One region of the Brevibacillus nitrificans genome, then DNA from elsewhere that is predicted to be linked to it. Evidence: riboswitches for the same ligand, from Rfam matches in the RefSeq annotation. Region 1 holds a riboswitch; each other region holds the start of a gene.
What was found. A riboswitch is a leader RNA that binds a small molecule or an ion and turns the genes downstream of it on or off. The one in region 1 is predicted to bind cobalamin.

Region 2: linked by a shared signal. The riboswitch ahead of EDM59_RS11140 (energy-coupling factor ABC transporter permease) and the one ahead of EDM59_RS00920 (ABC transporter substrate-binding protein) in region 1 are both predicted to bind cobalamin.
Region 3: linked by a shared signal. The riboswitch ahead of cobO (cob(I)yrinic acid a,c-diamide adenosyltransferase) and the one ahead of EDM59_RS00920 (ABC transporter substrate-binding protein) in region 1 are both predicted to bind cobalamin.
Region 4: linked by a shared signal. The riboswitch ahead of nrdI (class Ib ribonucleoside-diphosphate reductase assembly flavoprotein NrdI) and the one ahead of EDM59_RS00920 (ABC transporter substrate-binding protein) in region 1 are both predicted to bind cobalamin.

Annotation. Positions count from the first base shown of each region.
Region 1 is NZ_RHHU01000001.1:180,238-187,929, forward strand. It holds gene EDM59_RS00915 (FecCD family ABC transporter permease) at 1-922, opposite strand, end outside; gene EDM59_RS00920 (ABC transporter substrate-binding protein) at 924-1,910, opposite strand; cobalamin riboswitch at 2,093-2,252, opposite strand; gene EDM59_RS00925 (MBL fold metallo-hydrolase) at 2,374-3,321, opposite strand; gene EDM59_RS00930 (phosphotransferase family protein) at 3,398-4,336, opposite strand; gene EDM59_RS00935 (pyridoxamine 5'-phosphate oxidase family protein) at 4,393-4,971, shown strand; gene EDM59_RS00940 (SDR family oxidoreductase) at 4,960-5,715, opposite strand; gene EDM59_RS00945 (MerR family transcriptional regulator) at 5,850-6,611, opposite strand; gene EDM59_RS00950 (APC family permease) at 6,757-7,692, opposite strand, start outside.
Region 2 is NZ_RHHU01000005.1:227,854-235,545, reverse strand. It holds gene EDM59_RS11160 (Ger(x)C family spore germination protein) at 1-403, opposite strand, end outside; gene EDM59_RS11155 (spore germination protein) at 400-1,782, opposite strand; gene EDM59_RS11150 (GerAB/ArcD/ProY family transporter) at 1,772-2,872, opposite strand; gene EDM59_RS11145 (quinone-dependent dihydroorotate dehydrogenase) at 3,019-4,107, shown strand; cobalamin riboswitch at 4,272-4,469, shown strand; gene EDM59_RS11140 (energy-coupling factor ABC transporter permease) at 4,612-5,373, shown strand; gene EDM59_RS11135 (energy-coupling factor ABC transporter substrate-binding protein) at 5,370-5,654, shown strand; gene cbiQ (cobalt ECF transporter T component CbiQ) at 5,651-6,454, shown strand; gene EDM59_RS11125 (energy-coupling factor ABC transporter ATP-binding protein) at 6,451-7,308, shown strand.
Region 3 is NZ_RHHU01000010.1:156,634-164,325, forward strand. It holds gene EDM59_RS14355 (GerAB/ArcD/ProY family transporter) at 1-263, opposite strand, end outside; gene EDM59_RS14360 (Ger(x)C family spore germination protein) at 266-1,450, opposite strand; gene EDM59_RS14365 (spore germination protein) at 1,458-2,879, opposite strand; gene EDM59_RS31060 (hypothetical protein) at 3,051-3,314, opposite strand; gene EDM59_RS14375 (hypothetical protein) at 3,311-3,739, opposite strand; cobalamin riboswitch at 3,988-4,202, shown strand; gene cobO (cob(I)yrinic acid a,c-diamide adenosyltransferase) at 4,327-4,875, shown strand; gene cobD (threonine-phosphate decarboxylase CobD) at 4,875-5,981, shown strand; gene cobU (bifunctional adenosylcobinamide kinase/adenosylcobinamide-phosphate guanylyltransferase) at 5,978-6,523, shown strand; gene cobS (adenosylcobinamide-GDP ribazoletransferase) at 6,520-7,257, shown strand; gene EDM59_RS14400 (histidine phosphatase family protein) at 7,254-7,692, shown strand, end outside.
Region 4 is NZ_RHHU01000003.1:484,506-492,197, reverse strand. It holds gene nrdF (class 1b ribonucleoside-diphosphate reductase subunit beta) at 1-144, opposite strand, end outside; gene EDM59_RS04315 (serine hydrolase domain-containing protein) at 176-1,201, opposite strand; gene nrdE (class 1b ribonucleoside-diphosphate reductase subunit alpha) at 1,219-3,303, opposite strand; gene nrdI (class Ib ribonucleoside-diphosphate reductase assembly flavoprotein NrdI) at 3,290-3,649, opposite strand; cobalamin riboswitch at 3,814-4,012, opposite strand; gene EDM59_RS04300 (ACT domain-containing protein) at 4,233-4,745, opposite strand; gene EDM59_RS04295 (hypothetical protein) at 4,781-5,110, opposite strand; gene mnmA (tRNA 2-thiouridine(34) synthase MnmA) at 5,139-6,245, opposite strand; gene tlp (small acid-soluble spore protein Tlp) at 6,374-6,592, opposite strand; gene EDM59_RS04280 (hypothetical protein) at 6,780-6,995, shown strand; gene EDM59_RS04275 (DUF952 domain-containing protein) at 7,005-7,349, opposite strand; gene EDM59_RS04270 (hypothetical protein) at 7,383-7,625, opposite strand.

The DNA of each region.
Region 1 (7,692 bases):
GCGTATCTGCCCAAAGGACGTAAATCCCGCCAAAAATCGTGGACATCGGCAAAAGGATACGATAATCTGGCCCGACCATCATGCGTACCAGGTGGGGAACGACTAGGCCGACGAAGCCGATAATTCCGGAAATGGAAACAGCTGCCGCCGTTAAAAGCGTAGCGACAATCAGCACGACGAGCTTCGTCCGATCCACATGCACCCCGAGATGAGCTGCCTGCCTTTCCCCTAGCGAAAACAGATTTAGTGCACGCGAATACGTCGTCATAATGATCAGGCCGACGAGCAGATAAGGGAACAATACATACGTAAACTGCCAACCGCGAAAAGACAGGCTTCCCATCAACCAGAACACAATTTCATTGACGGTCTGGTCGGAGAGCGAGACCATAAAGGACACGAGTGAGCCGAGAAAAGCCTGCACGACAACACCAGACAATAGCAGCGTCTCCGTCTGCAGCTTCCCCTGTGTATTCGCCAAGCGCATCACGATCCACAAGCTGAGAAAGCCCGTGAAAAACGCTACGACAGGCGTACTCCACTCGCCAAGAAAAGATATATGCAGGCCAAACAGGATCAGAAAGGCAGCCCCCACAGCCGATCCGGAAGCCACTCCCATGGTATACGGATCAGCCAAGGAATTTCGGAGTACTCCTTGAAACCCAGCCCCAGCCAGCGCCAGACAAGCGCCCACCAAAATAGCCAGTACCACCCGTGGAAAGCGAACCTTCATGACGATCTGCTCGGCTGACTCAGGCCAGCTCACTGATACGATTTCGGAGAGGCCCGGCACCTGATGCAGCATGATCAGCCAGACTTGAGAGAGCGGCAAATTCGCTGCTCCAAGCGAAATGCTAATGATCACGGATGCAAGCAACAGCAAAAGGCCTGCCCCGCTCCAGATAACCAGTCTCCCTTTCATCCTATTTCACCAGATCTGGATAAATGGCTTTTGCGACTTCCTTCAAGCCCTGGGTAATCCGCGGGCCAGGGCGAGACAGCGTGTTTTGATCCATTCCGTAAATTTGCGACTCACGAATCGCTTTGATTTTATCCCAGCCGCTCCGATTCTTGATGATATCCTCAAGCTGCTTCCCTGTCTTTTCATCCGTGATGCCATTTGCATACAGGATCACATCCGGATCATCCTTGACGATTTTCTCCACGCTGATCGGATTCCAGCCTACTGTATCCGAAGCAATATTCGTCGCACCGGCAAGAGAGATCAGTTCGTCCATGAACTCCCCTTTTCCCACGGTCCAGCCAGGAGAAAACTCCAGGTAAACTTTTTTCCGGTCTTCCGGCTTTACGTTTTTCACGGCATCCTGTACGCGGGCGATGTCGTCCTTCATTTGCGCGACCAGTTTCTCTGCCTGCTCCTGCTTATTCGTAATTTTTCCCATCGCCAAGATGTTGCCCATGATATCATCCAGCTTCTTTGGCTGTGTCACATAGACAGGCATGCCCAACGATTTCAATTTTTCTGCCACAGGCTTTTCCATGGAAATTCCGCCAATGACGAAATCAGGACTTTGGGACAAAATGGCTTCCTCGTTTGGCTTTACAACCCCGCCGACTTTCGGCTTCGACTTCGCTGCATCAGGATAATCATCGTAATCAGACACTCCGACGATCCGATCATCCAGCCCTAGTGCAAACAATATTTCTGTTTCCGCAGGTGAGGTCGAGACAATCCGCTCCGGTGCTTTTGGGAAGGTCACGTCTTTTCCCGTGGCATCCGTGACTGTCAAAGGATATACCGTTTCCTTTGTCGTCGCCTCTGCCGGTTTCTGTGCCGCTGCTTGCTCTTGTGCTGCAGGCTGAGCTGGCTGCGCAGGCTGGTTATTTCCACATCCGACCAGGCTTACGGCAACCAGGAACGGAATGGACATTTTCCACAATCGTTTCATTTCAAAAACTTCCTTTCTTCTCTCGTTGACCTAGGCGAATCTGCCATAAGCGAGCGCAAAAAGACCCTTTACTCCTACGCTAGAAGTGAAGGGTCGGCTTTTCAGGTCCCAAATGGCGAAATCGCATTGAACTTTATCTGCCATAGACAATCAATCCGGCCGATCCTTTCCGCGAAGGAACCCAGCAGGTAAGCATACAGGCAGGTCTCCTGGCTTTCGGGAAGAAACCCTTCTTTCGGGTTACACCCTTTTACAGTGGCGGGACCGCGCCGGATTTGCACCGACTTCCCTTTTCACCTCGTCCGTTTGTCAACGCGAGGCACCTGTTTGCGAGTACTCCTATCCAATTGTCCCATGCTCTCATACTTCCCCACCATGATAGCATTCCTTAGGAAAAAAAACTAGAAATCTTCCCAGCACAAGAACGGCTCCACCAGAATTCGCTGGCGAAGCCGCTCTTGCTTTATCCGTTTTTCTTTTGCAGGTAATCTACGATGCCCATGGAGCAGACAGACAGATCGACCTGAATGATCTTGTAAATCTCATGCTCGTCTGCCACTCCCAATTGTCGCAGGAAATCAGTGACGCGATGCAGGAGCCGCTGCGCGAGCTCGTCCTGCGTCAAGCCTTGTGCCAGCACTTCTTCCCCTTCCCGAACAAAAACAGGCAGCCACTCGCTGACTTGACGAAATGCGTCCTCTACCTGGTCAGTCATGCCAAAGTGTCCGAAGTAGAGCCTGTCCAGCTTTCGTTCCCGATATCGCTCGATGGAAGCCAGCATTTTGTCTGGATCGAACTGATTGGGTGACGTGGATGGCAACACGAAATGAATCCCTTCCTGACGCAGCTGAGGATAGTGCACGCCAGCCGTATCCCCGGTAAACATGCCGTTGCTGACCGGATCGTAAATACTGAAGTGATGATTGGCATGCCCTGGAGAATCCATGAACTCCAACGTACAATTCGGCCCAATCTGAAGCGTCTCTTTGTCTGCCTTGATCATCAGTCGGTCTTCTGAAACAGGTACGATCGGGTCGAACAGCTCGTCAAACTGGTCGCCGTAAACAGCACGTGCACCTGCTATCAGTCTGCTGGGGTCAACCAAGTGACGCGCTCCTTTTGGATGAACCACGATGGTCGCATTCGGGCATTCCTGCAAAAACAAGCCGGCTCCACCCGCATGGTCCAAGTGTATGTGGGTCACGATCACGTATTTGACTTGCTCTGTCGTATAACCTAGCTTCGCCAAGCCTTCCCGAATATATGGAACGGAAGGGCTTGGCCCTGTTTCGATCAAGGTCAATTGTTCTTCCTCAATGACATAGGTGCCTGTTCTCTCTGGCCAACCCATGTCGAAACCGTCAATCAGATGGATGCGCTGCCCCAATTGGAGTGGCTCTTTTGGCTGCATTTCCGCTCTTGCCTCCTTATTGGATAGGAATATTTCCACTTTACCATAAGAAGGGAACAGGCGAAAACCAATCACTTCACCTAGCGATTCGCTCCACCAAGCTTTTGGCGTATTCTTCGAGACGATCAGCGATCAGGGCATCGGTCAAGCCTGTAAAGCCCAGCGCTGTCCAGCCGGCATACACCTGAGGCGGTCCAAACAAAATGTCAGTCAAGGAAACCAGGTCCCAGTACGGGTCATACCTAAAAGATTCTCCTGCTTCCTGCTGGTACGCCGTCAAAAACGCATCAGCCGTTTCTACGTCATAGAGCTGGGCAAGGTTGACTCGACAGTGACCTACATCAATGCCCGCTGGTCCCACGCAAGCATTCACCCAATCGACCACCCCACTTACCTCTCCATTTGCCCAAAGCACATTGGTCGGGTGATAGTCCCTGTGAATAAATCTCGGAGGAAAGGCCGGGCGCGGCCGCTTTACATAGTCGATTACCTGCTGCCACATGGCTCGATCCTTTCCCCAAGCCGGAGCCTCCAGTTTTTCGAGGTTTTGGTATGTAGCGTACTTCCAGGGGAAGTCGTCTGTATCGCTGTTGTGTATGGTGACGAGTGTGCTCGCCAGTCCATGGATCCATCCCTGCTTGTCACGGGGCTCTAGAACAACGGAGCCGTTCAGGTGAGACATGAGCAGTGCAGGAACATTGCCATGCTCTCCTGTTTCGTCGTAGGCGATCAGCTTTGGCGTCGGTATCGCCAATCGCTCCGCATGCCGAAGACTCTCCGCTTCATGCCATGCCAAGTCCGGCTCTTCCCGCAGCCAATCCTCGTTGTTGAACTGCCGGACGACATAGCTCTCCTCTACCCCCGATCGTCGCAGCGTGATACGATGAATCAGGGAGGAAATTCCTCCCTGAAGCTGTTGAACGTGGTGGACCTCGGAAGCTGCTTCCACGGATGCAACGATCCATCGCAGGACTCGCTCTGGCATAGCCGTTCCCTTTGTACGGTTGTTTGTCATATATAGTCCTTCTTTCGCAGATTTCCGTGCACCCAATTGAAAGGGAGGTGTTTGACTTGGGAAAACAATTTTCCGAGATCTTACCTGAGCATGAAGCTTTTATCAAAAAGCAGCATCTGTTTTTCGTCGGCTCCGCCCCATCTGATGACCACGGCCATGTAAACCTGTCACCAAAAGGCTATGACACACTGCGAATTCTCTCCTCGACAGAAGTCGCCTATCTCGACCTGACCGGCAGTGGCAATGAAACAAGCGCCCACCTCGCCGAGAACGGGCGCATTACCATTATGTTCATGGCCTTTGAAGGCCCACCCATGATCCTGCGTCTGTACGGAAGGGGACAAGTCGTTTTGCCTGATACACCCGAATGGGAGCAGCTTGCCCCTCGGTTTGAACTGCTCCCGGGAGCCCGGCAAATCATTGTCGTGAACGTGCAGAGCGTCAAGACTTCGTGCGGCTTTTCCGTCCCGTATTACTCCTATACGGGGGAACGTGACACGCTGCAGAAATGGGCGGTGGCCAAAGGCGAAGATGGTCTCGTCGAATACCACCGGGAGAAAAATACCACCAGCATGGACGGACGCGTCACTCCACTAGGAGAACGACTTCGAGATACTACGGGTTCAGCGACGTAAAAAGGCACCTTCCGAGTTGATAACCTGCCCCGTGATCCACTGCGCTTCTTCGCTGGCTAGAAAAACCGCCAGGCGTGCCGCGTCCTCTGGCTGTCCCATACGCCCGAGTAAAAACCTGGGCACGAGCTCCTCCTCCAAAGCGGGGGACATCCAGCCCGTGTCGGTCGGTCCCGGATTGATCGCATTTACAGTAATCCCGAGCGGCGCCACCTCTGCAGACAGCGTCAGGGTAAAGGCTGAAATGGCTCCCTTGCTTGCCACATACGCCAATTCCCCGAGCATCGGGCCCTGACCTTGTCCAGACGTGAGATTGATGATTCTTCCCGTTTCCCGGCGGTCTTGCTTGATACGCCGGGCGAATTCTACACTCAGCAAGCAGGTTGCCCTGACATTTACGGCATAGTGCGCGTCCATTGTCGCTGCATCCAATAGCTCGAAACCGTCTCTCGTTGAATAGGCGGCGTTGTTAACCAGGATAGTAGGAGCGCCGATGGTAAGCGCAGCCGTGTCAAGCAGCTGGCTGGGCGCTTCTGGGTCCGCCAAATCGATGGACATGCCCACGCAGCGTACTCCGAAACTCGCGAGTTCTGCTTGAAAGCTGTCTGGCCATTCTTCCTCCGCCTGCCAATGAGCGAAAAAGACATCCGCGCCCTCCCTTGCAAAAGCGCGTGCAATTGCTGCCCCTATGCCCTTTTTATGACTCACTCCTGTAATGACGGCAACGCTCCCTTTGAGCCTCTCCATCGTATCCCTCCTTCGTCGATCAACCCTCTCTTCATTTATTTGGCTACGTTCTGTCCCATTCCTGTTTTTTCGGTATATCGCCCTTGTAAATGAAACAAGGCTGCCATCCTGGATTTGGACAGCAGCCTGCTTATTCATTCCTTGCTTGCATACACCGACACGGCGTCTCGCAAAAATACAGCAGCTCCTGGCCTTGCTTTGTCATAATAAGCGGTGAAACGCGGATCGTCTACGTACATCTGTGCGAGTCCCTTATGTGCTTCCTTGCTATATTCCGCCCAGTAAAAACTCAGCCATTGTCGGTGAAGCTCAACCGTCTTCTGCGCAAGCTCTCCTGCCGGATCATTCGTTTCCATCGCTTTCACCAGCGTCTGCAAGATCTCGTTCGCCAATTCCTCCAGCCGGGCATGCTCTTCCTCTGTCATCCCTTTGAGCTTCTGATAGGACTTGTTGATTTGTTCCTCCCCGTACTTGGCCCGAATTTCCTCGCCGTATTGTCGCTCGTTATCGTCTATCAGCTTTTGCTTGAAGCCTTCGAATTTTTGTTTGTCGCTCATGGTTTTCATCCCTTCTTTCTCTGCTAGCGTCAGATCGACGTTTGCGATCAGCGCATCCAAGTGCTCTCTTTTCTCCAGCAGCTTTATCCTGTGCTCTCGCAAAGCCGAAATGGCGTCAAAAGCAGGCGATGCGAGTATTTCCTTGATTTCCTCCAAGGTCACACCCAGCTCGCGGTAAAAAAGGATTTGCTGCAAACGATCCACCTCTGACGGTCCGTAGATGCGATACCCGGACGAATTGATTCTCGCCGGCTTGAGAATGCCAATCTCGTCGTAGTATCGGAGCGTCCGGGTACTGACGCCCGCCAGGAGCCCCAGCTTTTGTACGGTATATTCCATGGTCATCCCTCCTGACAAATTCATCGTACACGTTGACGCACCGTCAAAGTCAATAACCAATCGAACAACGATTTTGTTCGCATCTCTCCTAGTTTTCGGCACACGAAAAAAGACTCATACCCCGCTACGGGAATGAGTCTTCGCTTTATGACGTTATGGATACCTTCGCCTTTAGCCGTTGCTTGCGCCATTCCCACAGCTGCAAAAAGACGACGATCGCCACTGGGTACAGACCGGCCCAACCGAGAAAAGGATACAGACCAAACGAGACGAGCAGGGAAATCCAAGCGCAGAGTTGGCCCAAGCGAGAATCACGCAGCAACCGCACTCCCGCAAAGCACCCTCCAATGTAGGTCGCAAAAAAGGTGGCATTCGGCAATTGAATCAGTTGGGCAAAGGAAATCACCCCGCTCGCCAAGAGAATCAGCACCACGATAAACGCCATTGAAATGAATGTGAGTCCTCCAATGGGAGTCTTGTATTTCGGATGCAAGATGCCGAACCACTTCGGGGCAATTCCTTCCTGCGCCAGGGAATAGGCGATACGCGAGGCGGCGCTTACATAGGCATTCGCCGATGCAATACAGATGAACAATGCCGTTACAGCGACGATCCATCCGCCGATCGGTCCTAGTGAGAGCTGCACCATAACACTCAGGGAAGCCGCTGACTTCTGGCTTCCGTAGCTATGTGTCGCAACGGTCAAAAACGCGACGGCAAAGTAAAGCAGGGCAACGACTCCCGCACTCCACAGAACGCCGCGAATCGCGTTTTTTTGTGGATTGACAAACTCCTGCGAGAGATGGGTGACCGCTTCCCACCCGATAAAGCACCAAAACAAGAGGACCGCGGTTTGCATGACACTGTACCAGCCGTTTGGCATGAATGGGGTAAAGTTAGCCGCGTCATAGTGAGGAATGGCTGTGAATATGGCGAGCAGCAGGATGGCGATAATCAGCGAAACGACGATCGTCTGTACTTTGCCAGCCAGCTGCAAGCCGAATACGTTCATCAGGAGGACGATGAAGAAGATCAGGGCTGCCATCCAGTAAGTCTCGCTATCTCCCCAATGCATCAATAT
Region 2 (7,692 bases), on a different contig from region 1:
AAACCCATTTCGTATAACGCACCAGACCGTACCGATTCAAAATATCATAGGAGGGCAGAATGTTTCTTTTCAACAGCCGCTCGTGATAGATAATAGAGGAAATGAAGCCTGCAAACATCGGCACCTGGGAGTTCTTTTGCAGGTTGTCCAGTGCGTTTTGCAGCGTTTCCCCCCGGCCGATCGAGACTACGGCAGGAGGAGAGACTCCCGTCGCTGCCCCCTCTTGCTTGGCGACACTGGCCAGATCGGATGATTGGGCGTAGATGACGTATTCGTTGTCGACGTAATCGATCCCAAACGCTGACAGGTAAATCATATCTTGAATGGATTTCTGATCCCAGCAGCCGCTAAGTAGGGTGAGCAAGCAGGTGAGAAGGACGCTGGTGATCCATTTTCTCCTCAATTGACATCCCTTCCTTTTTTGGAGCTTCGCTGAAAGAGGCTGATGATCGGTCGGAACAAAACGAGAAACAGGGTAGACAGAAAGTTGGAAGACTTCAGGAGCAAGTAGGGCCTGCCGATAGAGGTCAGCGTCGATAGATAGTAAATGATCATGATGATGCTGACGACAAACCCGTATGTGCCCACTACTGCAGATAGCAAAAAGACAAAAAAACGGGCTACGGTCACAGCGCCGCTCAACGATTGGTTGATCAATGTAAAAGAGGCGACAACCGTAAGCGACCCGATGAAGAGCATCGAGGGCGACGTAAAGCCGGCGCGGATCGACGCATCCCCGATGATCAAGGCCCCAACGAGAGCCAGAGTCTGTCCGACAGTCTTCGGCAGTCTGGCACCAGCTTCCCGTAAAAATTCAAAGATGAACAGTACGCCAAACAATTCCATAGGCGCTGAAAAAGGCAGACCTTTTCGCCCTTCGGTAATCGTCGCCAGCAACTGAAAAGGAAACTCCTCGATATTGTAAGCGGACAAGGCGATCCAAAAGCCGGGCAGAAAAACAGAGATCCAAATGCCGCCGAGACGCAGGATGCGCTCCAACCATACATACCCGACCGGATATTGATCATCCTCAGGCGACTTGATCAGTTCAAGCAGTGTGACAGGAGCGATGAGGGCAACGGGTGACCCATCGACCAAGACCACGGCTTTCCCCTCCATCAGCATAAAGACCACAAAATCAGGGCGGCCGGAGTAATCGACAAGAGGAAAGAGGGAGTAGGCCTGATCGCTGAGCTTATGTTCCAAAATGGCACTGTTAATGACTTTTTTCGAACTGGAGCTAATCAGGCGGTCGCGGATTGTCTCTACGATGTCCGGTGGGGTTCCGTCCCTCATGTAGAGGAGTGCCACTTCCGATCGGGAACGAGTGCCGAGCGTCAAAAACTCACAGGCAAGAGAGAGTGTCCGCAGTCGTTTTCGGACGAGTGCGACATTCGAGGAGAGGTCCTCGATAAAGCCATCGCGTGGTCCTTTGATAGACACCTCTGTATTTGCGTCTTCGGTCGAGCGTTGGGGACGGCTGGAGATATCCCAGGCAAAAGGAGGCAGTTCACCTAGAAAAAGCAGCAGAACCCCGGCAAATAAACGATCTACCCACATATCCTCATCACTGCTGAGAAAGGAAATAGGGAGCGCGCGCAGATCGCCTTCCGACAAGCGGCTGTCGAGCTGAGGAATGACAACCTCCTGCATGTGATGAAGATCGACGAGTCCCTGGCAGTACACGAGGAGCATGGGTTGATTTTCTGCGGTTATGAAGCGAGTAATTATGACATCACCACAGTGAGAAAACAGTCTCTCCAGGTGTTCCTCACGCGTCATGGTCAGCATTCCCCTCTCTTTTGCGATTCCACAAGGCAATGCCAGCGATTACGAGTGTAATAAGTACAGTGATGAGCAAGTAGAGAGGGTAGTACACCTTGGTTAAAAACGTGACGAATTGCATGTCGCTAAAGGGGAGGCTGGTAAAGATAATCATGCTGATTCCTAATAGGGTCAGCACGATGGCTCGAGCCTTAGGTGTATGTACCTCCAAAATCTCTGTCAGCAGCATCAGGCAGAGTGAAATGCGGACGAAGGAGCCCGACAGCCACTGGAAAATCGCAAAAAATTCCATGTTCTCGATGTCTTTGCCAATCGAGAGCAGACGCCATTGTTCAAAGGCAGGGAAGCGCTGCCGTGCTGATTCGATCGGACCAAACTCAGCGATGGCTCCGGTTAGTGGGCTCAGGGTAAGGATAATGACGATGGCGATCATCGTGACGTAATGGACGAGTCGCAGCGGCTTCCTCACGTGATGCTGAAGCAAGAGAAGAAGGACCAGCTCAGAGAATCCTCCACCCGCATAGAGCATCCCATGCAGAATCGGAGGAAAGCCGTCTTGAAAGACAGGCAGCAGCAAGGTGTAATCTTTTTTTGCCACATTGCCAAAAGCAACAAAAAAGCCCAGCATTGCCACGAAAGGCAGCAGGATGGATGAAGTAATGCCTAGCGGCGCGACTCCTCCAAAGGCTGCGAGGATACAGATGCCCATTAACACGAGAGCGGTAAACCACTCTGGAGTCCGAGGCAAATAATTTACCGTTGTCCACGTTTGCGTATCGATAAGATGTACGAGTGCCATCCCGTAAAGACAAATCAATAGGGGAATGAGAATGAGGTAGCTGACGAACTTTCCACTCGTACGTCTAAGCCAATGATGCAAGGAGTGCTGGTGAAGACGTGTGTTTATGAAGGAAAGGATGCATGCCCACGCAACAAAAGGAATAGAGGAGAGCAGGACACTTAGCCACGAATCACGTTTGGCAGCACTGAGCATAAGCGGAATGACAGTGACATGGTTGGTGATTCCGATCGTCAGCATCATTGTCATGATCGCTTGGTTGATTCCGATTTTCCCATCGACTTTCATATCGTTTCTTCTTCACCTCCATACTGGGGGTACTGCTAGGATTTGCCTGCCCTCTTGGAAATATGTATCACGGATAAAGGTTACCCCCCCTATGAAAATGTGGTATTCTACTATGAGGAAAAAACGGAGCGAGGAGTGCTACAACGATGTATCAGCTTATACGCCAGTATCTGTTTCAGCAGGACCCTGAAGAAATTCATGAAAAGACGATTCACGCCCTGAAGCTGGCAGAGGATTCCGCTCCGGGGAAGGCGCTCTTGAGAATGGTTTATCAGCTGCGGGACAAGCGACTGGAAACCAATCTGTGGGGACTGAAATTTCCCAACCCTGTTGGTTTGGCAGCAGGCTTTGACAAAAATGCAGAAGTCTATCATGCGCTTGGAGCACTTGGCTTCGGCTTTGTGGAGGTAGGAACCATTACCCCGCAGGGACAGCCGGGCAATCCAAGACCGCGGCTGTTTCGTCTGCCGGAGCATCAGGCTGTCATCAACCGGATGGGCTTTAACAATCATGGTGCCTACCATGCCTCTCAGCATTTGGTTGACTTCGCCTACTCGGATGTTCCGATCGGCATTAACATAGGCAAGAATAAGGTCACACCGAATGAAGAAGCTGCGAGTGATTACAGCAAATGCATGGACATGCTGTACGCGTACGGTCATTACTTCGTCATCAACATCAGCTCGCCGAATACGCCGAATCTGCGCGACCTGCAGGAAACGGAAAGCTTGCGTGTGCTCGTGCGTGCCGTTCGGGAAAAGGCGGCGGAGCTGGAAGCGCGAGGCGTAAAGAAAAAGCCGGTGCTGTTGAAAGTGGCTCCCGATATGTCGGAGGAGCAAATGCACGACGTCGTACATGCGGCGGTTGAAGAGGGCATTTCCGGCATCATCGCGACGAATACGACGCTCTCTCGTGAAGCGGTAATCAACCATCCGAACGCGGAGGAAGCGGGCGGCTTGAGTGGAAGACCGTTGACCGAGCGTTCTACGGCCTGGGTCAAACAGATTTATCAGGAAATCGGAGACAAAGTACCGATCATTGGCGTTGGCGGCATTTACAACGGGGAAGATGCTTACAACAAGATTCGCGCCGGCGCAAGCCTTGTACAGGTGTATACCGGGATGATTTATCAAGGGCCTGGCATCGCCAAGCAAATCAATAAACAGCTGCTGAAGCTGATGGCGCGGGATGGATTTACGCATATCAGTGAAGTGGTCGGGGTAGACGCTAAATAAAAGTCTTTCTTTTGCAAGACAATCGGTGGTCCTCTCAGAGGGAGCGCCGATTTTTTTGTTCAGATACGTAACACGTACCCACAAGTCGAATCCATTGCCAATAGTTCTCTTTTTCAGTCACTTGCAGTATAATGTTGATGGACATCTCGGTCATGTCCAGGAATTTCATATTGTCGGCATGAGGTGCCTGTATGTGCAAACACACATACGGGGTAACAGGGAATCGGGTGAAAGTCCCGAGCGGTCCCGCCACTGTAACCAAGGAGTTCTCTTCGATTAGAATCCACTCATAGAATTATGGGGAAGGACGAAGAGTGCAAGGATCTGGAAGCCAGGAGACCTACCTTACAGCCACACCCAGAAACCTTCGCGGAAAGGAGAGGTGAATACGAGGCAATAGGACTGCCAGGTCAGTCTATTGTTTTGTGTACGCGGATCTCGTCCACTTTGGGGATGAGTTTTTTTTTGCCAAAAAAGGATTGGAAAAGGGAGGGAAGTGTCATCATGAATCGTTCCAGGCTGGTATCTAGCTGCTTGCTGATTGCTGGATTTATTCTCTACTTCATGTTCAATGAACCGCAGACCGGACACGCGATGCACATTATGGAAGGGTATTTGCCACTGTCTTGGGCTTTATTCTGGTGGGTCGTATTCCTGCCGTTTTTCATTTTCGGTTTGCGTTCGATCAATCGAATTGTAAAAGAGCATCCACAGATGAAGCTTTTGCTGGGGGTATCCGGGGCGTTCGCGTTTGTGCTGTCCGCACTGAAAATCCCGTCGGTGACGGGAAGCAGCTCTCATCCGACAGGAACAGGGCTTGGCGCGATCTTGTTCGGACCTTTGGCAATGACTGTGCTGGGCAGTATGGTTTTGCTGTTCCAGGCTTTGCTGCTGGCTCATGGGGGATTGACGACACTGGGAGCAAATGCAGTCTCGATGGCGGTTGTGGGACCGATGGTTGCCTACGGAATCTATCGGCTGATCGCACGCAGCGGCAAGCAGCGTCTTGCCGTATTTGCAGCGGCGGCTTTAGCTGATTTGTCTACCTATGTAGTGACCTCGATTCAGCTTGCACTGGCGTTTCCTGCTGAATCGGGCGGTGTACTCGCTTCGTTTGCCAAATTCGCAGGCATTTTTGCTGTGACTCAGGTGCCGCTTGCGATTAGTGAAGGCTTGCTCACCGTGCTTGTATGGAACTGGCTGCAAGCGTACAACACAAAAGAGCTCGTGCAATTACGCTTATTGAAACGGGAGGAATCACTGTGAAAAAAGGAATGAACTGGTTGCTGCTCCTCGGAGTAGTGGTATTGGCGGTGCTGCCGCTTCTGTTCATTAAAGATTCCGAGTTTGGGGGAGCGGACGGAGCAGCCGAAGAGGCGATCAAGGAAATCGCACCGAATTATGAGCCGTGGTTCCAACCGTTTATTGAACCGCCTGGAGGAGAAACGGAGAGCCTTTTGTTCGCGGTACAGGCGGCATTGGGGGCAGGAGTCGTTGGCTATGCAGTCGGTGTCTTTAAAGGACGCACAGAAAAAGGAAAGAAATGAACTGGCAGCAGCTTGATACCTTGTCCTACCAAAACAGGCTGAGGGATATATCGCCTGAGCACAAGCTCCTGTTCGGGGGCGTGCTGCTTCTCCTTGTATTGACGGGACATGCACTGGTTCAGCTACTGGTCTTTCTGTGGATGGGGGTGTGGGTCATCGGCTATGCCCGCATACCCGTGAAGGCTCATCTCCTGTTTCTGATCCTTCCCCTCTCCTTTTTTATCGCGGGTCTGCCTGCGATCCTGTTCGATTTGACGCAAAGCAGGATAGGGGCACCACCGGCAGGTGCCGTGCTGTCGTGGGAGGTTGGCTCCTATGTGATCTATGTGGGGCAAGCGTCTGTCAGCCGGGCTTTGGAGCTGTTCTATCGGGTGTTGGGCAGTCTCGCCTGTTTTTCGTTTTTGCTTTTCACGGTTCCTTTCGCAGAAATTTTGCAGGTCTTCCGCCGAATCGGTATGCCGGAGCTGGTTACGGATCTGCTGATGATCATGTATCGGTTTATTTTTGCCCTGCTGGACGCTTCCTTTCAGCTGTGGGTAGCGCAGCGGTCCCGTGGTGGGCACAGAGGATTTCGCGCGCTGCTGCGTGATGTCGGGATGGTGGCTACTCAGCTTTTTGTGAGGGCGATGAGAAAATACCAGTCTCTGTCCATGGGAATGGCAGCGAGAGGCTATTCTGACAGCTTCCACGTACAAAGCCTGCGCATACATACACGCTCGCCGCGTTACGAATGGGAGTCTATTCTCGGTTGCATCGCCTTGGTGCTGCTAGAGTGTCTGACGGGAGGTTGGCGGTTTTGACATCATGGTTACTGGAGTTTTCCAATCTGCAATTCACCTATCCGGGTGGCCAGAAGCCGGTGCTGAACGGGGTGAGCTTTGGGATTCCGGCCGGGAAAAAATGCGCGCTGCTCGGACGAAACGGCTGTGGGAAATCCACGTTGTTTCTGCACGCAAACGGCATTCTTCAGCCCCAGCAAGGGCAACTATTCTGGAAGGGCACTCCGTTTGTGTACAAACGGTCCTTTTTGCAGGAAATGACGCAAAAGGTAGGGCTGGTTTTTCAAGACCCAGAGCATCAGCTGATTGCAAGCACCGTCACGGAGGACATTTCCTACGGCTTGTTTAATCAGAAGCTGCCCCTTGAGGTGATTCGGGAAAAGGTCGCGAGGGCGCTCGAGTCGTTCGGATTGACCGAGCTTGCCGATGTTCCCATCCATCACCTGAGTCTGGGACAAAAACGCCGCCTCGCTTTGGCGGGAGTGATGGTCCTGGGGCCGGAGCTGCTGCTGCTCGATGAACCGACAGCCTATCTCGACCGCTATCAAACGAAAAACCTCATGCGCGAGCTGGATCAGATCCACAGAAGCGGCACGACGGTGTTGATGGCTACGCACGATATGGATATCGCTTTTGAATGGGCGGAATGGATTTGTGTGATGGATGGGGGCAGGCTCATTTTTGCGGGAGAGCCGCAGGAAGTCTTGTCCCAAAAAGAGCTGCTGGAAAGCCTGCATCTCGGAATTCCCTTGGTCGCCGAAGTATGGGAGCTGTTGCCCGCGTACTTGAAAAATGAGCTGGGAGCGGGAATCCCGCAATCCGTAGAGGAATTGAAAAAAAGACTGGAAGCCAAGCAGGAGGTCGCCTCGGTATAGAGGAGCCTCCTGCTTTTTGATTGTCCGAGATCGCATGAAAGCAGTACACGAAAAAGATAGGCTGCTTCCAGAAAGTCCAATCACATGACGGTGAGGTCTATCGCTAGACTGTGATATGGGGATGGTACTGGAATGCCGAGAATCAAAAGCTATAAAGGCTTCTTGCGATGAAAGCGGTTCTCCATTTTTTCTAGTAATGAAAATAGGAAAGCACGTAGAAAAAGTAAAAGGCTAGCTCAGGAAAAGGGAGAAATAAGCGAAGCTCTTTGGGACCCGGCCGAGGTGGAAGGAAAAAAGGGAAACACGCTTGTAAGCGTCCACCTCTGAGACGCGGCTTGGGATCTCTACTTTGGACGCGGTTTCCATTTTTTCCTGGAGCCGTGC
Region 3 (7,692 bases), on a different contig from region 1:
AGGAGTCCAAAAAGCGTCCCTGCTTTTTTCCCAAGTACCGTCACGCAGATTTGTACGATGCTTTGACCATGAAACTTCCGAGCTAGCAGCAGCCAGAAAATGGCGAGAACCGTCGCGAGCAGGCCGCACCATAGCGGGACCAGCCATGCATCTTGCTTGGTTGTGAAAATGAGTTCTCCCGGTCTTAGAAAAATGGCCGTACCCAATGTGTAGCTAAAAACCAAGAGAAACATCTGCCATGCTGTAATGCTCTTGCTTTCCATGATTACTCCCCTTTGTACGGGCTGATTAGGCTCCCGATCGTCTCAATTTTGTTGTGGGAAGAGATGACGACCTTGACTTTTTTCCAGCGGTCTTTATCTTCGGCAAGCCGCTTCCATTGGGCCCCTTTTTTTAAGTGAAGCAGATATTGGATCCCCAGGACGTCCCAGCCTTTTTTGCGAGAGTCCTCAATGAATCGCTGCGACTCTTTTTGGATTCTCTGATTGAATTCGGCTTCAATCTGGTTGAAGAGGGTAGTGGAGGTAGGGACTTTTTGGTCATTGAAGATGAGATTAGTGTTGGCAAAGAGCTGGATATGCAGGATCGGCTCTTCACCGTGAAGCTCCAGTTTTTTCATGAGTCGTGTATTTAACGTCCTTACTTGCACGGACTCGCCGTTTATGGCCAGGGTTTCCAGGAAGCGCTCGTGCTTTCTATTCAGGAGGTTGTACCATTTCATTTCATCCTTGGTTAGCTTTCCAACCATGCGGTCATGGATAAACAGAGCTCCTCCGAGCAGAGCGATATTGCCATTGGTGCCCTGAATATGTTCGAGTCGGTTGGAGTTCTCTGATGATTTTTCCCCGATGTAGGTGATGATCGGAAAGACACTGATTTGGCCCGTCTCCATATTTTCGATCAGGTCTTTCATTCTCGTGTGGGTACTGATTCTTCCGGTCATTTCCGACTGATTTTCAATGATGGATCGCATGGAACGGCCAGGGAGCGGTTCGAGTGGAATAAAGGAATCCATGATCCGGTCAATAGGCGCATCGGATACGAGAAGATAGACGTTCGTGCCGCGCTCAGGATGGCCTTCCTTAAAATTCAGCAACTCTCGCAGACCGCTTTTTGCATACCGCTCGGAGACGACGATCGCCTGGTAATGCTGCGTAAAAAGCTGGCGGGGGATGACGTCGGGAGAAATATCTTCAAATTGATCGCCCAGTCTTCCGATGAATCGGTATGTGTAAACCGTCGCTTTCTCGGGAGCTCCTGCCTGTGTCGCGATCCCTTTTGGGTTGATCACTTGATAGTACAGCTCCTGCTTGTCAGTATTCTTGTGATGGTCTACCCCAATCAGATTGACGATCGCCAGCTGATTGATTTCTTTCATATCCCAGCATCCAGCGAGGAGAAAGGAGGCTAGGATCACGACAACGGGCAGCTTCCATTTGGCAGGGGGCATCAGTCATTCACCTCACTTTCCGCTTGGGGCGAAAGATTCTCGGCATCGTATGCATCCACTTTCTGGGGGCACGGACCAGCGTGTCTTTCCAGTCAGATAGGACTGTCGGAGCAAGAGGGGCGAAATAGGCGGTACCAAATGAGTCCAAGGAAACGAGGTGGATCAACAGGAGCAGGAAGCCGCACAAAAGGCCAAAGAGCCCGATGAAGCCTGCCAGGAATAGAAAAAGGAACTGGATGATTCGCTGGGAGATGCCAAAGCTGTAATTGGGAGCGACGAAATTGGCGATGGCGGTCACAGAGACGACGATGACCACGCCTGTCGAGACCAGTCCTGCCGCGACAGCTGCTTCTCCCACTACCAGGGCACCGACGATGGAGATCGCTTGCCCTGCGATTCGCGGCATCCGCAGTCCAGCTTCGCGTAGTACCTCGAAAATAGCCATCATCAGGAGAGTCTCGAGAAAAGCGGGAAAAGGTACTCCTTCTCTTTGGGCGGCAAGGCTGATCAAAAGCGGTGTGGGGAGCAGCTCCTGGTTGAAGGAAACGATGGAAATATACAGACCAGGCGTGAACACAGCCAAAAGAAACGCCAGAATCCGCAGCCAGCGCAGCAAGGTGGCAAACTCCGACCGCTGATAATAGTCCTCGGGGGTGACGAACATTTGGAAAAAAGTCATGGGAGCCAATATGGCGGTAGGTGTACCCTCTGTCAAAATGGCTACTTTTCCTTCTAACAGGTGGGCAGTCACTACGTCAGGGCGCTCTGTGTTCAAGAGCGTTGGGAAAGGGGACCAAATGGTTTCTTGCAGCCATTCTTCGAGGTAAGCGCTCTCCAGGACGCTGTCTGTTTGTATGGAACGCAGACGTGAACATATCTTGTTCACGGTCTCATCTGCCGCGAGAGAAGACAGGTAGACGACGCTGATATTCGTCTTTGTGGTATGGCCAATGATGATTTTTTCAAAATGGAGCCTGGGGTCACGCAGGCGCTTGCGGATTAAAGAGATATTGATCTCCAGCTCTTCCGTAAACCCTTCTTGGGGACCTCGTATCGAAGTCTCCGCAGTCGGCTCGGATATGGCGCGAGTTGGAAATTTGGCTGTATCGAGTAGGAGGCCAGCAGACAATCCGTCGATGGCGATCAGACATTTTCCCGCTAAAATACCTTCCACACACGCTTGTACGGATGAGGCCTGCTGTTTTTCAGCAACAGGCAAATATTCGTTGCACCATCGGAAGCTCTCGGCAGGATCATCTGTCACGCATGGCATATGCTCAGTTAGAGGTCGGATGACAAACTGGAGCAGCTGGTTTTTGTCCACAATGCTCGACACATAGACAAGCGATATTTTGTAAGGCGAGGAGACGACAGGGTAAACGGCTACATCCATCGACAAAGACAATTTCTGCAGGACGGCATCAAGCATCGGTTACTCGCTCACTCCCTTCCAACTTTCTCCTTATTAAGATTAGTTTGTTAAGAGAGTTGCCAAAATATCCAAGAAAAGGAGAAAAGGGAGGGGAGTCCTCTTTGCAGCAAATAAAAGACGGGTACCTCCTGCAAGCCAGAGAATGACTTGCAGAGTACCCGTTTTTCCTTACCGAACGTATATTTTTGTTTTCGCTTTGCCTTCTCTTTTCACCCCATCGCTTTCCATTTGGAAGGTCACCTCGAGATTGTAGGTACCTTTTTTCTCTGGATGGAAGCGATAGAGGTATCGGTATCCGCCGAGCTCTTCATCGTAAGTTCCAAAGATTTTATCAAGGCCAGGCTGATTCCAGGTGATGAGCTGATCGGAAAACGCTGGACTCTTTTGGACCATGTAGGCGGCAGAAAGATAGATATCCTCCCCGGCTTTCATGTAAGCGGTATTGGGGGAGAGAGTGACGGTGATTTTGGGGTTTTCAGCAACTTTGAATCCACAGAAGGAAGCATCGGAGGCGTGTTATCTTTCACCCGAATCGAAACGGAGGCATGTCCCACCCATTCCTGCCCATCACCGTACATAGAAATGGAGTAGTCAAAAGTCTTCTCGCCGATGTATTCGGCCAGAAATGACATTCTCGAAATATATTTCCCCTCCTCGAGGGTGGTCTCCACATGAAGCTCTCCCAGCTTATCTCCTGTTTTCACCTCATAAGAATCTCCCATCCTCTCAGTTACAGCTTCCAAGGTAATTTCATCCCCAAGCTCGTAATTTCCTGGAGCAACGGTTAGCTTCACCGGAACCTCTATCCTTTTTTCTGCAGCCTGTACGGGAAGGTGGACAAGCAACAATGCGATCAAGACAACTCCCATCAAAAACAAGCGGATGGGAGACGATAACCTAGCTGTAGATGACAACTCTCTCACTCCTTGTATGGAAAATATATCCTAATCATTGCTGTAGTAGATTGCTAAATTTTGTAAAAGGATTTTAGAGAAGTTCTTTTTACTAGAGGGGGAAAACACCTTTTTGCCAGCTTTTGCTTGAATCCCGACAGGCATTTGCTATTATTAAAACAAGTGTTTGTCATAGGAGTGAATGACAACTGAATACGTTAGTACAAACAGGTCCTTGTTTCTGCGAAATCCTTTTGCAGGAGCAAGGTTAAAAGGGAAGTTTGGTGAAATGCCAACGCGGTCCCGCCACTGTAAGAGAGGAGCTTTTCTTCACGGCGTCTGCCATCCACTGCCCAATAGGGAGCGGGAAGGAGAAGGAAAGCGATGATCCTCGAGCCAGGAGACCTGCCTGTTTTTGTGTTTACACTGATTTCCTTCGGGTCAAAGGAAGAGGTGAGGATCGTTGCTTGCTTGCCATCCGCGCTTTGTTTTCCTTTTTTTGCATGAAGGAGAACAAAGCGTTTTTTATTTGATTTTCAGGAGGATTTTCCATGAGTAAACAAGACGCAAAACGAGGCTTGCTGCTGGTCTATACAGGAGACGGAAAAGGGAAGACGACGGCGGCGCTCGGGCTGGCTGTACGTGCGACCGGACGTGGGAAAAAAGTGCTGATGGTGCAATTCATCAAATCACCGGATCGTACCTATGGCGAAAAGCTCGTGTTTGACAAGATTGGCATCGACATCGTGCAAAAAGGGATTGGCTTTACCTGGACGAAGACGCCAGAAGAGCATCGCGAGGCGCTGCAAGCTGCGTGGGGCTATGCAAAAGAGCAGCTCCTTCACGGGGGCTACGATGTCGTGATTTTCGATGAGCTGAACAATGCGCTGGCGATCGACCGCTTCCCGATTGATGACGTACTGCCGCTGGAAGACGTCCTAGAGACGATCAAAAGCAGACCGAAGCACATTCACCTCGTAATTACCGGACGCAGCGCCAAGCAGGAGATCATGGACATGGCCGATCTGGTCACAGAGATGAAGCCGATCAAGCACTATTACGACGAAGGAATTCCTGCCGTCCTTGGAGTGGAATTCTGATGAACGTCATAGAAACGTTTGGGCATGGCGGGAACCTGCTGACAGCTTCAGAGCGATTTGGAGTGTCTCCGGGGGACTTTCTCGATTACAGCGCGAATATCAATCCGCTCGGGATGCCGGAGAGTGTCAAACGAATGCTGGTGGCTTCCATAGCCGATGTCACGCAGTATCCAGACCCTGGGCATCGAGTATTCCGGGCCGCTTTGGCTACACGTCTGGGCTTGCCAAAAGAGTGGCTCTTGCCAGCGAATGGAGCAGCGGAAGCTATGGCACTGGCAATACTAGGGCTTCAACCGCAGACGGTCGGAGTGGTCTATCCGTGCTTTTCCGAATACGCGCAGCTGGCCACCCAGTTTGGTGCAAAAGTCGTCGGCTGCTACGGCGTGGAAGAAAACGGCTATAAGCCCGAGATGGGCGAGGTGTACCGATTGTTCGAAGCGGCGGATCTGGTTTTCGTCGGATCTCCGAACAATCCGACGGGCATTTTGTACCAGCCGGATGAGCTGGTGAAAATGGCGGACTGGGCGGAGCAGACGAAGACGTGGCTGGTCGTGGACGAAGCGTTTCTCGACTTCGTGGAGGAGGAGAGACAGTATACGCTGGCGGACCAGCTGGAAAGCTTTCCACACGTCATCCTCATGCGTTCCATGACCAAGATGTACGCGATCCCCGGACTGAGGCTCGGCTATGCCATAGCGCATCCAGATGTGATCGGTCGCATGCGTGAAAAGCAGGTGAGCTGGAGTGTGAATGCCCTGGCGCTGCGGGCGGGCGAGTTGTGTCTGCAAGAGCAGGAGTACGAGAAAAAGACGCGAGAGCTGATTGCCGGGGAGCGAGCTTACCTCACCAGCTTCATTCGGGAAGAGCTGGGGTGGAAGGTATGGGCTGGAGAAGCCAACTTCCTGCTGGTTCGCTCTCCCAAAGAGAAGACAGCGGAGCAATTGCAAGAGCTGCTCGGCAAAAAAGGAATCCTGATCCGCAGCTGTGCCATGTATCCCGGCTTGACTGCACATGATGTGCGCTTGGCTGTTCGTGGTCGAGAGGAAAACGAACAGCTCGTGTCAGCCCTGCGCGACATCTGGTGCGGTGGGAGGTGGGAGCGATGAGCCTCATCCTCGTAACAGGTGGAGTGCGTTCTGGAAAGAGCCGATTTGCAGAGGAACTGGCAGAAAAGACGAGCGAATCTGTCCTCTATGTAGCAACGGGTGAAGCCTGGGATGAAGAAATGACAGCGAGAATCGCGCGGCATCAGGCGCGTCGCCCCGCAAGCTGGGGCTGTGTAGAGGTAGGAGGGCGTTTGACCGCGTCTATTGCTCCAGCTGCCGGCTATGAGGTGGTGCTCATCGATTGCCTGTCGACCTGGGTGAGCAATCGGTTGATGTGCGTACCCGAGCAGGAGCTGCGAAGCGAGGCCATTACGCGGGAAGTGCTTCGTGACGCGCAGGAATGGCTGGAGACGATAGAGGACGCTCGTCAAAAGCAGACGGTCATCGCCGTTACCAGCGAGGTCGGACTCGGTGGAGTAGCCTTGAGCCGACTGGGGCGCTGGTTCGCCGATGTGCTGGGAGACGTCAATCAAATGACGGCAAGGCAGGCGGATGCTGTCTACGCAGTGTTGTCCGGGATTCCGTGGAGGATAAAAGGATGAATGCGTTGTGGCATGCGATTGCGTTTTTTACGAGAATTCCCGTCCCGTGGCTGAAGCCTTCGGATACGGCTTGGAAGAAGAGTGTCAATGGGTATCCCGTTGTAGGGATCGTGATCGGGCTCATCCTGTGTGCGATACATCAAGCAGCGTTGTATCTCTTCAGCCCATTGCTTGCGGCCGTATTGACGCTTGCAGTCTGGGTGTACATCACCGGAGGACTTCATCTGGATGGGTGGATGGACTTGGCGGATGGTCTGGGCAGCAGCCGACCGCGAGAGCAAATTCTCGCCATAATGAAAGACAGCCGTGTAGGTGCGATGGGCGTGCTGGCAGCGATTCTGCTGCTGCTGCTCAAAACGGCTTCCCTGGCTGAAATGGCTTCTGCCAAATGGGCGCTGCTCGTCCTTGTGCCATTCGCGGCGAGGACGCATGTGCTGCTGTCGATCCGCTTTTGGCCGTATCTATCCGCTGAGAAAGGGATTGGCAAGGGCATCAGCGAAGGCCTGTCTTCATTTGCCATCTGGCTCAGCTATCTCTTCTTGCTCGCAGCAGGATGGTTTCTCGGCGGATGGGCAGCGGTGACAGCCATCGCGGTATCGCTGCTGTTTGCCCTGTGGTTATCGCGTACGGTGGCAGGCAAGCTTGGAGGCCTGAACGGCGACTGCTACGGGGCTGTGATCGAGAGCAGCGAGGCAGTCATGCTGCTCGTATTGGCAGGGAGCTGGTGGGGATGAAATGGCTCTGGATACGCCACACAGAGACAGAAATGAATCGGCAAAAGCGGTATTTGGGCCACAGTGATGTTTCTTTGAACGAGCAAGGGCTGCGTGAAGCAGAGGAACTCGCACAGAGACTGGCGCGGGAGGAGTACGGTTCTGTTCAGCTCTATTCCAGTGATTTGCAGCGCTGCGTGCAGACGGCGAAGCCCCTTGCGTCTCGCTGGGGCGTGCCGATCGTAACGGTCCCTGCGCTGCGAGAGCTGTCCTTTGGCCAATGGGAGCTGCTTACATACGAGGAACTGATGCAAAGAGACAAAGAGCGGGCAACACAGTGGTACGACGATCCTTTTGCGTACAGCCCGCCAGACGGCGAAAGCTTGCTGCAGCTGGGGGAGCGGGTCGACGGGTGGCTGCGAGGAATGCTTCGTGAAGCACTCGCACAAAAGCAGG
Region 4 (7,692 bases), on a different contig from region 1:
ACGCTCCGTATCCGATAGCTCCATCCAAGCCATTTTATCGTCGGATAGCGGAATCTCATCATCGGTCCAGAACTGCATGATGTTTTGGTTCCAAAACGTCATGGTGAAATCATCGTCGGGCCTGTTCCAATTGACAGCTTTCATGTAGGCTTTCCTCTTCTCTATTTCGTTCTTCCTAGCTCTCTAGCAGACACCGCATGGCGCAATCCCCGAACCCTCTGACATCCCCCAAATAGTCGTAGCCAGGAGGGGATCCGAAGCTGTTAAACATCCGCACAGCTACGAATTCGTGCTCAGGAATGACCAGCAGCGTAACGCCTGTATAGCCTAGTATTTGATAAGACCCCCTCGGTACTCGCTCCCCGATCTCGGTCTTATCCGCAGGCAGGTCCTTCACAAACCATAAAAAGCCGTTCTGTGGCAAGTCCTTGTCCTGCAGCGGAGGGCTTTGCACCGTTGTCGCCAGATCGATTACTTCCCGGGGGACGAGCTGTTTGCCGTCCACAAAGCCTTTTTTCAGGTGAAAATAGCCCCAGTATGCCAGCTCACGTGCGGATACGTAGAGATTCATCTTGTCACCCTCGGTGCTTGTGCTCGTGTACCAGCTGGTGTCATCTGGCTTGCGGATGACCTCAACCATTTTCGGGTCCATCTGGGCGCGCCAGCCTGTCTCCATAAATCCGAGCGGCTGGAAGACTTGCTCCTGAACGATTTGGGCGATCGTTTTGCCTGTCGTTCTTTTAACGATCTGCGCCAGCATATCAATGCCGACTCCTCGATACGCCCAACTGCTTCCAGCAGGAAATTCTCGTACGATCTCCCCCGTATAGGTTCCGTGCAAGCCGTGTGTATGCGTCAGCAGATGGCGAATGGTGGTCCCTGTCATCCGCTCCTCGTCCAAATGCGGCAAGTATTTCATCACCTGATCGTCGATGGAAGCGATGGCTCCACAGGTCACAGCATAAGCAGCTGCATAGCCAATATAGCTCTTCCTCACAGAAGCTGCGTGGAACTGGGTATCTGCTTGAACCGTTCGTGCTGACTGCTCCAGGGACTGCTTGCCCCAGTATGTTTCCATCACGATCTCATCACGGTGAATAACCATCAGAGCCGCACCTGAGCCTATTACATGCTCAAATGTACGCTCCACATGCGATACAAGCGGATTGAACTGCTTCGTCAGCGTTTGCCTCAGATCCACGGTCTCGGCCTCCTAGTTTACACTGCGCAGCTAATGCACTCTTCCACTGTCAAATGCTTGGTCCGTGTATAGTAGAGCGACTTCAGACCTTTCTTCGCAGCGTAAATGTAGTAGCGTGCCAGCTCTCGCGTAGATACATTGCTGTTGACGTGCAAAACAGTGGAAATCCCTTGGTCTACATGCTCTTGGATCTCCGCGATCAGGTCAATTACCTTGAATTGATCGATGACATACGCTGATTTATAGAAAAAGTAATTCTCCTGTGACAGGTACGGCATCGGATAGTATGTAGTCGAGTTTGCGTATGTTCTCGTTTCGATGTGCTCCACGATCGGCATGACACTCGATGTCGCATTCTGAATGTACGAGATGCTTTGAGTAGGTGCAATCGCCAGTCGGTAAGCGTGATACAAGCCATAGGTCTGGACCTTTTCTTTCAGCTGTGCCCAATCCTCAGTTGTCGGGATGTACATGTCAGCGAACAGCTGCTTGACCTTTTCCGTCCGAGGGCGATAATCCGTCTCTTCATATTTCGAGAAGTACGTCCCTTTGGCATATTCAGACTGCTCAAAACCGAGGAAGGTCGTTTTTCGCTCTTTAGCAATCTCCATGCTCATTTCAAGGGAGTAAAAGTTCATCATCATGAAAAACGTGCGGGCAAAATCTTTCGCTTCCTCGCTCTCGTACGCGATCTTGTTTTTTGCCAGATACCCGTGCAAATTCATGGCACCCAAACCGACAGAGTGCAGCTCCCGATTTGCTTTTTGGACACCTGGTGCGTTCTCGACAGCAGTCATGTCACTTACTGATGTGATGGCTTCAATGCCCTCATGGACCGACTCGCGAATCTTCTTTTGCTCCATTACATTCACGATGTTCAGGGATGCCAGATTGCAGCTGATGTCCCGACGGATGATGTCCATTTCACCGTAGTTGTTGATGGTCGAGGTATCCTGGAGCTGGAAGATTTCCGTGCACAGGTTGGACATTTTGACCGAGCCTATGTCTTTCAGCGCGTGATTTTTGTTGGCGTTGGTCTTGTTCATGATGTACGGATAGCCGGACTCCAGCTGAATCATAGCGATCTTGGTAAGCATGTCCCGTGCACTCATGATCGTCTTTTTCTTGATGTTGTCATTTGCGAGCAGCTCTTCGTACATTTCGTCCATGTTCATGTCGTCCAGATGCTGGCCGTATTCTTTATACACCGAGTACGGGGCGAAAATGGTCAACGGCTTGTTCTCTTCTGCCAGCTTGTAGAACATGTTTGGAACAATCAGCCCGATCGAGAGCGTTTTGATCCGTGATTTTTCATCCGCATTGATCTTTTTGCAATCGAGAAACTCGTTGATATCCCAGCCGAAGATGTTGTAATAAGCAGCTCCTGAGCCTTTGCGCTGACCCATCTGGTCCGCGTAGGAGAAGGCGTCCTCCAAAAGCTTCAGTACCGGCATAATTCCTTTGGCAGCACCTTCTACTCCTTTAATCGGTTCGCCGCGGCCGCGCAGCTTGGACAGGTTGACGGCCACTCCACCGCCGATTTTGGACAGCTGCATACATGTGCCCAATATGTAGTTGATCGAATTGAGGGAATCGTCCATTTCGAGCAAAAAGCAAGATACCATTTCGCCACGACGACTTTTTCCTGCATTCAGAAACGTTGGCGTCGCAGGCTGCAAGCGTTGGTCCATCATCGAGACCGTCAGACGCTTGGCACGATCAAAGTCTCCTTGCGCCAGCGAGAGTGCGACAATCGCTACGCGGTCCGGATACTGTTCCAAATACATCGATTTATCGTCTGTTTTCAGGGCATAGTCTTTGTAAAACTTCGAGACAGCCATGTAAGAGGCGAATTGAAAAGACGCGTCCTTTGCCAAACGGAATACTTCTTCGACCTGCTCTTCCGTGTAACGTTCATAGACGTTTTCGTAGTAATCGTTTTGGATCAGATAATCCATCCGTTCCCCTACACTGTTAAAGGTCAATGTTTTGGCTTGTACTTCCTCAAGAAAGACTTCGACGGCTTCCCGATCTTTTTCCAGCTGATAAAAGCCATCCTCGCCCCGTTGCATCAGTTCGTTGTTCAGTTCAATATGCCGCAATGCTGGCCACCCCGTTCGTAAAATGTTCGACATCCCTGCCGGTACCGGATAATTCAAATTTGGAAATCACAGGAACACCGTATTGATGGGAAATGGTATCGGCGCTCTTCGCAAAGCTCGCGCCCCAATTGCGATTGCCGCTCGCCGATACGCCTTTCATGTAACGATGGTTCCTGCTGAGGAACGATGCCACCTTTTCAGGGACTTGTCCGAAGCCAGTCGTATACGTGACTAGAACAAACGGTTCCTCGATCACCATCTCAGAGTCAATCTCTATACTTGGCAAAGCCAGCTTTCCTACAAATCTACGAACGTTTCCCGTTTTGGAATCGTACGCGATGAGCATACGCCCTCATCCTTTCCTCTATGTAGCGCGATCCTATCTACCTGTCAGGAAAATAAAAACGCATTCGACGGGTAGAGATAGTCGAATGCGCAATCATCCACTGATAATCGACTCGTCAAAACGAATCGAGCGCTCGAACACTTCCCCTATCTCCCGTAGGTTTACACGTGTTTAACGGGTAGGCAGGTCTCCTGGCTATAGGATCATCGCTTCATTTCGCCTTCCCAATCACGTCGACCAGTGGCGTAGCCTATACAAATGAGCTCTCCTCTTACAGTGGCGGGACCGCGTCGGATTCTCACCGACTTCCCTATTAAGTCTGCCGATATTTCGTAGCAAGACACCTATCCGCATCAATATGTAGTTGGTAAAACTTACTTTACATCAATATATCGTGTCAGTCAAGAGAGAGGAGCGAGTTTTCCCCCTGCGAGAAGCAAAAGGTTCACAAAAGCTTGATAGATCTACTATTTGTCAGATCTTGTAGAATCAGGAAAAAAGAGAACCGCCCGCAAGCATGCGGACGGTACGCATTTCTATCATCATTTCTGCCTCGCTTGGAAAGAAACGGAACACCGCGAGCCTATTGCAAAGAGACCACCTTTGTAATTTGCGGCAGCTCCTCGATCGCGCGAACGACCGCTGGTGTGATTTCTTCATCTGTCACGGATACGAGCAACGCATTTTTTCCTTTTTGCTCCCGTGAGACGTTCAGCTTGGAAATATTGATTTCGTGTTCGGCTAATTTCCGAGAGACATCGTAAATAACTCCCGGGTAATCAACGTGGTGGACCAGCAAGCCATGGGAACCTGCCGGGATACGGCATGCACAGTAGTTAATCTCACTGATGTACACTTCTCGCCAATCTTGGGCGAACGTGTACTTGTTCCCGCCGGCACGCAGAATCGCCAAATGGTTGGCATATTCACCAGAGCTGTGCTGGACAGGCAAGGAAACGCCAAAACCATCCAGCAGCTGCTTTGCGATTTCGTCTTTGTTTTCATGCGCTAAAATGCTCAAAGAGCCTCCTGCCAGATTTGGTTCAATCCGCTGCAGAAGTCGAGCGAGCTCACGAAGCCCAGCAAATTCGGTCATGATCAACCCTACTCTCCCAAAAATGGTTCACGCGCTCAAGGAAGAATCCATTCTTCCGGTTCTTTCAAAATGGAGGAATGATTTTCAGAACGGTACCAGGCCGTGTACGGCTTCCCATCTTTCGTATAATCAATCTTGTAGATGGTATTCCCTTTTCCGCCTCGTTCAAAAGGGCTCTCATCAGCAGGAACAGCGGTCACACCATGCGCTACAACGACCCCGCCTTTTTCAGCAATGACCTTCTTGATGGTCGCCATATGCTCGTTTCCTGTTGATGCCATGCCCCAATATGCCAGGAATCCTAGCAGAAGTGCTCCTGCTACAAAGGATACAATAATGACTTTCGACTTTTTCGTTGGATCCACCGCGTTACCCCCGTCTGTCTCGGTTCTTCTATTTATCCATCAAGGTGACTTTATCAATCGTACCGCCACCCAAGCAGTATTCTCCGTCGTAAAAGACGACAGCCTGTCCTGGAGTGACTGCCTTTTGCGGTTTGTCAAATACGACCTCCACTGTGCTGCCTTCCCGAATATGAACGGTGACCCCTTGATCAGGCTGGCGGTAGCGGAATTTTGCCGTACATGTAAATGTCGAAGCAGGCTTCTTGTCACTGACCCAGCTTACGTCTGTCGCGATCAGGCTGGTCGAGTACAAGCGCGGATGATCAGAGCCTTCTCCTACGATCAACGCATTTCGTGCCAGATCTTTATCTACCACGAACCATGGTTGACCGCTCGTTCCATGACCACCGCCGATGCCTAGTCCCTGACGCTGGCCGAGTGTGTAATACATCAATCCGTCGTGATGACCAATTACAGTCCCATCCACCGTCTCGATGTTACCTGGCTTGGCTGGCAGATAGTTCTGCAAAAACTCGCGGAAATTCCGTTCTCCGATAAAGCAGATTCCCGTGCTGTCCTTTTTCTTGGCCGTCGCAAGTCCCGCTTGCTCCGCGATTTCACGGACCTGCGCTTTCGGCAGATGCCCGATCGGGAACATCGTTTTGGACAATTGCTCTTGGCCGAGCACGTTCAGGAAATAGGTCTGATCCTTGTTGGAATCAACACCGCGGATGAGCTTGAATTCCCCATCTACTTCCTTTACTTGCGCATAGTGACCCGTCGCGATGTAATCCGCCCCCAGATCCATGACTTTGGCTAAAAGCTCGCCAAACTTGATTTCCCGGTTGCACATGACATCCGGGTTTGGTGTGCGCCCACGTTTATATTCATCCAAAAAATACTGGAATACTTTATCCATGTATTCTTTTTCAAAATTGACAGTGTAGTATGGAATACCGATTTGTTCACAGACGCGACGAACGTCCTGGAAGTCGTCTTCCGCCGTGCAATGGCCGAATTCATCGGTATCATCCCAGTTTTTCATGAAGATGCCGATGACGTCATATCCCTGTTGTTTGAGCAGGTGAGCCGTCACGGAGGAGTCGACCCCGCCGGACATGCCGACAACGACGCGTGTGTCTTCTGGTCGTTTCATAGTCTTTCTCCTCTATTCTCAATTTGTTCCTCTAACAGATTACCACGTTTCGCAAAACAAATCATGTATTGTTACACTTCGTAGAAAAAACGCCTGTCGCACGGGAGGCAACAGGCGCATTTACATCTTTAGCTTTGGGATATCTCGTCTTTGATCTCAGCACGATAACCTTCGATACTTTCTGCCCGACGCTCGTTTTTCGCTTCAATGTTTGCTTTTTCCTCTGCCGAGATTTCCCCTGCATTCTCAGCTACATAGTCTTGTGACTCACGAATACGTTCCTCCGTGTTTTGCAGCATCTCCTGCAGCTTTTCTGCGTTGTCTGAACGATCATCTGGTTTTGCCATGAATAAGCTCTCCTTTGCAGCGTGGTATCTTGGTGATTGCACCTATCCCATTGTGCGCCATTTCTGGAGTAATTATGCTTCTATGCCTGTGTGGCAATCGCACCTCTGTCTCTCGTTTTTCCTACCTTGCGAAGAAGTCCGTGCTATAATGCGAGTAACAGATTACATGGCAAAGAGGTTTTTACATATGGCATCACTGGATCTGCTTGAACGCATGCTGCTCAAAATCATCTCGGAGACTGAAACCGTCAGGCTAAAGCGCCAGCGGATTCATGCCCACAAGCAAACCGATACAGAAGAGGAGCAGCGGCTGCGAATCGGACTGCTCCTGCGCAGGCTAGACAAGCTCCCCGAGGAAAAACGCCGGGAGGTACTTGACCTGTTACAATGGTTTAACTGGTAGGGCAGCGAATCAACGGACGCTTGCACCAAGCGCCCAGTGACCGTTCGTCCGCACCATGCTTTTCACGTCTACGATCGCGTCTTGGTTTAACGGTCCGTAAATATGGGGGTACAATAGACCATCCTTAGCCTGCTCATATTTTACTGGCGAGGAGGACTTGGCTTCATCGACGACGAGCACCAGCAGCTCTCCTTCATAGGTCGCATAGACGCGGTCAGCTACCTTTGCGAGCAGATCGTCCCCTTTTGTAGCATGGATAAAGCCTTCCTGTTCATAGTCGCGCGGAAGGTAATGATCCCGTCCCTCCCACTGTTCCCAATAGCTTTTCGGTACCAGGCAATAAATCATCGTCATGTCTGTATCTTCTCCGTTTCCTTTTTGTCTCTATTAGCGGCGCAGATGCTTGTCAATATGACGAATCGCCTTGTCGTAAAACATGGTATCGATTCGCCCCTGATCCCGCCTCCATTGGATGAAGTTTCTCAAGGAATGCAAATCCACCCAGGCGTCCTTTGACTGTGGATTGTTTTCCGGGACATCTCCGGTGATTTCCCCATCATGAACCAGCTTGGCCATCTCATTTGGATGGTATCCGATTTGATATGCTATATGATGCAATGCGATTTTCATGGAACCTCCTGACTGCTAGCATGGTTTCTCTTATTGTGCCAGTCTTTTTTCCTTATGCCAAGACTTC